3 regions of the Agrobacterium sp. O3.4 genome follow, and region 3 is predicted to be linked to each of the others. Evidence: predicted binding sites of a transcription regulator. Region 3 holds the regulator's gene; each other region holds the start of a gene.
The links. Region 3 encodes PhoB, which activates phosphate uptake and scavenging genes when phosphate is short. Its sites were predicted from a motif close to TGTCATNNANCTGTCAT; they were not measured.
Positions count from the first base shown of each region.

Region 1 (2,252 bases), on a different contig from region 3:
CACTCCGGAAGCGGCGCTTTCAGCGACGGGATTTGGCGCAGCGTGTCTTTCATCGACAGGGCGATGGCCTCGGAACATGTCATGGTCTGTTCTCCTCTAAAATAATGGCGGGAATGGCGAAAAGCTCAGTGACCGAAAGTCCGGGCCCCAGGCCTTCAGGTCGCAGCAAGATGGTCGAAAGACCGGCGGCGCGACCACCGGCAATGTCGGCATGGGGATTGTCACCGATCATCCAGCAAGCACGATGCGGTGCCAGAACCCCGGCCACATGACGAAAAAGCGCGACCGAGGGCTTCTCAAGGCCGATCTGCCCGGAGGAAAAGACATGATCCATGTAACCGGAGAGCCCGATGCTTTTCACCAGTGAATGCAGTTCTGGCGCAAAATTGGACAGGATCACATGACGCCAGCCGGCATCAGATAATTGCCCCAGCACGGGCATCGCCTGCGGATCGACTTCCCAGCCGATGGGATCGAGATAGATCTCACGCGAGCGTTCTGCGACTTCCGCCGCCATGCTTCTGTCCATGCCCAGCGCCACGAGCGCTGCTTCGGCTGCGGTGAGAATGGCGCGCCACCACCCTTCCGCATCTTCCACGAAGGCATGTGCGAGTTCCGCCCGATGCCAGGGAAACGCCCCGGACAAAAACGGACGGATATTGTCAGCCATGCCGAGGAAGGCGGGATCGGCCAATCCCGCTGCGGCCTCCAGCGCGCCGGTATAACGTCCCCTGCGAACGGCAAGGGTGCCCTCAAAATCCCAAACAATGTAGCGATAACGCGAAATACTGGTATTCATGCGAACAACCGGGATGAATGAGTTATAGATGGAATAAACCTCGTTTTAGAGGTATATACCTTTAAACTCATTCATGTGACATCTGCAAGACAATCGGACGCCGCGCATGGACAACGGAACATCAGAAACACAGTCGCTCTGGCGGCAGGTCGCCACCGCACTGCGCGGGCGGATCGAACAGGGGCAGTTGAAGCCCGGCGAAAAAATTCCCTCCAGCCAGGACATCGCACGAGAGTTCAACGTCAACCGTATGACCGCACGCCGGGCGCTGGCATCACTGGAAGAACAAGGCCTGCTGCGTATTCTGCACGGCAGCGGCACTTTTGTCAGCGAAGCGCCGATCCCTTACGTCGTTGGCCGCCGCATGCATTTCGACCGCAATCTTGAAGCCGTGAATGCGCGCCCGGAACGCAAACTGCTGCGCTGGTGGCTTGAACCGGCGACGGAAGACGTTGCGACAGCTCTTGGTCTCGGTGCAAAAGCGCCGCTGATTGCCCTGGAAATCAGCGCTTACGCCAACGGCCACCCCATCGGCATCGGCACGCGCTTTTGTTGCGCGACACGATTTTCCGGTTTTCCGGAGATTTTCGAGGAACTTGGATCGATCAGCGAAACGCTGAAACGGTTCGGCGTGGATGATTATCACCGTGCAAAAACAATCGTCGTCGCAAGACTGCCCGCTCCTCACGAACATCATTTCCTCAAATCATCCAAATCCCTGCCGGTCCTCGCCTATACCGCGATAGACCAGACGACGGACGGCAACCCGATATCCTGCTTCATCGGCTGCTTCTCGTCACAAGCGATCGAATTGCATATCACCGACTGAATATCGGGGAAACGCGAATGAAACGGAACATGAAGACCTGCCTTTTTATTGGCATGGCCGCCCTCCTGGCATTTGCCGCTTTCCAGCTGAAGGATTTTCACATCGGCATAGGGGAGCGCGCCATGGGCGGCTATGATGGTTCCTCCACCGACCCTGAAGCAGCCTCCGATGCTGCGCGCGAAGCAAGGGAGGCGGCAGCACGCGCAGAAGCCGCAGTCGACGCCCTGAAACGCCAGGACTAGGTGTTGCAGCAGGCTCCCGGAAACCGCTGGTTCAGCGGTTCCTGAACAGATCGATGATGTTACGGCGCGCGGTGGTTGCGGGCACGGCGGTGCCGCGATCGACCTCCCGCGCGGCGATGGCCGGCGAACCGGAGCCATCAATATCCACCCAGCGACCGGCATGATCGGTGGATTGACGCTTGAGATAGCTATAGGGCGTCTCGTCCCAGCGGAGGATTTTCGGCTTCATATTGTCGAGAATGAAATCGCCGCGATCCGTCCTTACCGTGAGGACCGCATGACCATCGCCCCGCTCGTCACGGACAACGGTGATCAGCAGGTTGGAGGCCGGCAGACCGATATCCATCAGCCGCTTGCGCTTTTCCAGCACGAGGTCGTCGCA
Region 1 covers NZ_JALPZP010000006.1:110,829-113,080, reverse strand. The annotation lists gene M0412_RS22020 (pyridoxal 5'-phosphate synthase) at 1-83, opposite strand, end outside; gene M0412_RS22015 (HAD family hydrolase) at 80-799, opposite strand; gene phnF (phosphonate metabolism transcriptional regulator PhnF) at 906-1,628, shown strand; gene M0412_RS22005 (hypothetical protein) at 1,646-1,870, shown strand; gene M0412_RS22000 (transglutaminase-like cysteine peptidase) at 1,902-2,252, opposite strand, start outside.
Region 1: the regulator PhoB is predicted to act here: its motif matches at 875-891, upstream of phnF (phosphonate metabolism transcriptional regulator PhnF).

Region 2 (2,252 bases), 250 kb from region 3:
TCGTCATGGCTTGCGACGGTGATGCCGCGCTTGGCGCAGGTGGCGGCCAGATAATCCCGGTGCTTGGCGGAATATTCGGCCGATGCGGCCTGCCGCCGGCGGACGAACTCGCCAAAAGCCTCGTCGCTCAGCCCGCGCTTCTTCTGGTAATAGAAGATGTACTGGTCCATCGACTGGAACTGGCGCTGGCCCGGGGAGTGGTCCATCAGCGAAATCAGCCGCACACGCGGATCGGTTTCGAAATCTTCGAAATGTTCCAGCACATCGGCGGAGGCGACCTCACAGCGCAGATGCAGCAGGTGATCTGCGCGCAGGCGGTTCTGATCCGCTGCCGCTTCGATGGCATCAGCCATTTCCCGCATTTCGCCCTTTTTGAAGCCGCCATCCTCATCCGAGCCGAGCCGCAGGCAATCGAACACGGTGGTGATGCCTGATGACGCAACCTGTGCATCATGGGCCTGAATGGCGGCGATCTTGTCCCAGATCACGCCGGGGCGCGGTGAATAGTGCTGTTCCAGATGGTCGGTATGCAGTTCCACCAGACCCGGGATCAGGAAGTCGCCTTCGAGGTCTTCTCCGGTTTTGGAGGCGCCTTCGGTGATATCCGCAATCTTGCCGTCGCGGATCAGAACGGATCCCAGAATGATATCGTCTTCCAAAACGATACGGGCATTGGAGAGGGCGTGCTCGGTCATGGGTTCGCATCTTTCTTTGGCTGCTGGCCAAGCGGGTGCCAGCGATGAACGGTAAAGGGCGCGCCGCGCGTTTCTTCGATGAACAAAGCGAGGCCGGAAATGGTGAGAGGCTGGTCGACGAATTCGGCAAACCGCGCCGAAAGCACCTCCTGCATGGCGGGCTGGTCGTCTTCGTCGATACGACCGGTCAGCGTCATGTGAAAACGGAAGTCGTCCATGACATGCGGATAACCCCAGAGCGACAGATTTTGCCGCTGGCTTTCCGTCAGCATCTGTGGCCGCCGGCGGGCAATATCGGTCTCCGACAGAGGCGCGCGAAACCGGTCAAAATGGTCGACGATCTCGGCGGCAAAATCCTGCAGCGGCTGGTAGGTCCGGTCCGGAACCAGCGCGAAAAACGGCCCGAGCGCGCCAACGACGACACGCGGAATATCGAAGGCCGGCTGGCTTGCGGCAAAACCTTCGACAGCGGCAAGAAGCTCGGCCTCGCTGTATTTTTCGGCAAGCTCGAAGGGAGCCTTCAGGGTCGCGTGGAAACCGTAACGGCGGGGTTCTTCCGTCATGTCCGCATAGGCGTCATGGTCATCATGCAGCGTACCGGAAAATGCATTGCGCCCAAGCCAGCGCGACGCTGCTTCAGTCAGCGGATGATCTTTAGCCGGAGAAAAATAGATGGCGTAGCGCACGGCAAGCACTCTTCAGTGTCATGGAAAACCAGGGATGAGAAGCTATTTGGCGTGACTCGCCCGCTTCCCGCAAGGTCAGGAGTGCGAGGTAATCGCTTTCCGTGACAGAATGATGATGCAGATGGAAAAAAGCACATTCGAAATGCGGTTAAGCCCCGGAATGCCCCTTGGGGGGCGCCCGGACATCAGGACGAATGCGTCAGGGATAAAAATCCGTCTTTGGACCCGTGGTTTTAGCAGGGCGGGATAGGGAAGCTGCTACGGCCTTCGCATACATCCCGCCCTTATCTTTCATGGCCTAGTGCTGCGTTTTTCCAATCAGACGCGAACGCAGCGAATTGGAGATATGGTCGAACAGGAAAACAACGAAGAGGATAAGCAGGACCATATAGGCAACCTTGTCCCAGTCGGCGTTGGTGCCCATCGCTTCCAGCAGCTTCAGGCCGATACCGCCCGCACCCACAGCACCGATGATCGTGGCGGAGCGAGTATTGCTTTCCCAGAAATAGAGCGACTGGGAAATGAAGACCGGCAGCACCTGCGGAAGCACGCCGAAACGATTGACGGCAATCGCGGAAGCACCGACCGATTTGACGCCCTCGCGCTGCTTGTCATCGACATTCTCCAGCGCCTCGGCATAGACCTTGCCGAGCGCTCCGGTATCGGTGAAGAAGATCGCGGCAATGCCGGGGATCGGTCCGGGACCGAAACTGCGGGTGAAGAACAGCGCCCAGATCAGCATGTCGATCGAACGCAGGAAGTCAAACAGACGCTTCATGCCCCAGTTGGCAGCCCTGTTGGCGGTGATGTTGCGGGCGGCGATGAAGGCGAGCGGCAGGGCAACGAGCGTGCCGAACAACGTGCCGACAAA
Region 2 covers NZ_JALPZP010000001.1:2,486,683-2,488,934, reverse strand. The annotation lists gene M0412_RS12155 (alpha-D-ribose 1-methylphosphonate 5-triphosphate diphosphatase) at 1-695, opposite strand, end outside; gene M0412_RS12150 (DUF1045 domain-containing protein) at 692-1,390, opposite strand; gene phnE (phosphonate ABC transporter, permease protein PhnE) at 1,680-2,252, opposite strand, start outside.
Region 2: the regulator PhoB is predicted to act here: its motif matches at 1,483-1,499, upstream of M0412_RS12150 (DUF1045 domain-containing protein).

Region 3 (2,252 bases):
CGGACAAGATGTTCACCAATCCGGACGACCAGCGTACGCAGGATTACATCATGGGCCGCTTCGGCTGATTTCCGGCCGGCGCTTTATCGAAACCGAACAAGACTGGTGCCTTTGCCGTGCCCCGCTGGTGTGCACGTGCATGAAGGCCAAGCCGGAGGATTAGACCATGACACAGACAACGACCCATTCGCATATTCTGTCCGCTTATGACGACGAATTGAAGTTCCTGACGCGCCGCATCGCCGAAATGGGCGGTCTGGCCGAGCAGATGTGCGCCGACGCCGTGCGCGCGCTGGTCAATTCCGATGCTGCGCTTGCGCAGAAGGTCATTTCCGACGACGCGATCCTCGACCATTCCGAGCGGGAGATCGGCGACAAGGCCATCGTCACCATCGCCAGACGGCAGCCCGTCGCGGCCGATCTTCGCGAAATCATCGGCACGCTGCGTATTGCTGGCGATCTCGAGCGCGTCGGTGATCTCGGCAAGAACACTGCCAAGCGCGTTATCGCCGTTGCCGGCACCGGCGTGCCGCGCAAGCTCGCCCGCGGTCTCGAACATCTGTCGGAACTGGCGCTGGTGCAGCTCAAGGAAGTGCTCGACGTCTATTCCACCCGTTCCGCCGAGAAGGCCAATGCCATCCGCGAGCGTGACGAAGAAATCGACGCCATGTACACGTCGCTCTTCCGTGAGCTTCTGACCTACATGATGGAAGATCCGCGCAACATCACCACCTGCACGCATCTTCTGTTCTGCGCCAAGAACATCGAGCGTATCGGTGATCATGCGACGAATATCGCTGAGACAATTTATTACATGGCCACTGGCAGCCAGCCGGAGGGCGAGCGTCCGAAGGACGATAGTTCCAACACACTCGGTTCGGTGACCGAATAACAGACAGGCAGAAGCTTGCGGAGTTAGTATATGGTGCCCAAGATTGCAGTTGTGGAAGACGAGGAAGCGTTGAGCGTCCTGCTTCGTTACAATCTCGAGGCTGAGGGATACGACGTCGACACGATACCCCGTGGCGACGAGGCGGAAATCAGGCTGCAGGAACGTATTCCGGATCTTCTCATCCTGGACTGGATGTTGCCCGGTGTTTCCGGCATCGAACTGTGCCGGCGCCTGAGAATGCGGCCCGAAACCGAACGCCTGCCCATCATCATGCTGACGGCGCGCGGTGAAGAAAGCGAGCGGGTACGCGGTCTTGCCACCGGTGCCGACGATTATGTCGTCAAGCCGTTTTCGACGCCGGAACTCATGGCCCGCGTCAAGGCTATGCTGCGCCGGGCCCGCCCGGAGGTTCTTTCGTCGGTGCTGAAATGCGGCGATATAGAACTCGATCGCGAAACCCACCGCGTTCACCGCAAGAGCCGCGAAGTGCGTCTCGGACCGACGGAATTCCGCCTGCTGGAATTCCTGATGACATCTCCGGGTCGGGTGTTCTCTCGCTCGCAGTTGCTGGACGGCGTCTGGGGCCACGATATCTACGTGGATGAGCGCACCGTTGACGTTCACGTCGGACGTCTGCGCAAGGCGCTCAATTTTTCGCACATGCAGGATGTCATCCGCACCGTTCGCGGTGCCGGATATTCGATGGAAGCCTGAGCGAAGCTGAACTGACCAGCTTCAGTCAGCATAACATACGTATAAAGATCAAAAGGCTCGACACCATTGCGGTATCGGGCCTTTTTGATTTTGAACCTTCCCCAAACACGGTGTCTTGACCTTTTGAATGGACAATCGCCTGTCTGTTGGTGCGCGGATTGTGGGCTAGGCGCCATCGGTGATGGAGGAAAAGGCCGAACATTCCGCCGGCGCATTGTTTCCGCAGCCGGTCTGAATTTGTCATAAAAAAACGGGCCCGAAGGCCCGTAGTTTTTGAGTGCTGATTGCGTGCCGCAACACTCAAGCCTTGCGGCGCTCACTGACCGGCTGGTAGGCGAGCTTCGCATGGAACTTGCAATAGGGTGAGGATTCCAGCGCTTCGCAACCGCAGAAGTGGAAATCGTCTTTCAAGGGATCGCCGACCGGCCACTTGCAGGTGCGTTCGGTCAGTTCCGTCAGCGTCAGGCGACGGGAAATCGGCGTCACGACATTTCTGGAAGGAACGTAATCGAGAACCTGCGCGGTTTCGATATCGATCTCTTCGTGAAGAGCGGTTGCTGCATTCGAACGGCTCATGGTCCGGGCCGGTGCCGCGTTGACGCGTGCCGTGAAATTTGTCGCGCGCGGAGCGGGGGCCGCAGTGCGC
Region 3 covers NZ_JALPZP010000001.1:2,238,990-2,241,241, reverse strand. The annotation lists gene pstB (phosphate ABC transporter ATP-binding protein PstB) at 1-68, shown strand, start outside; gene phoU (phosphate signaling complex protein PhoU) at 167-892, shown strand; gene phoB (phosphate regulon transcriptional regulator PhoB) at 923-1,606, shown strand; gene M0412_RS10900 (GcrA family cell cycle regulator) at 1,907-2,252, opposite strand, start outside.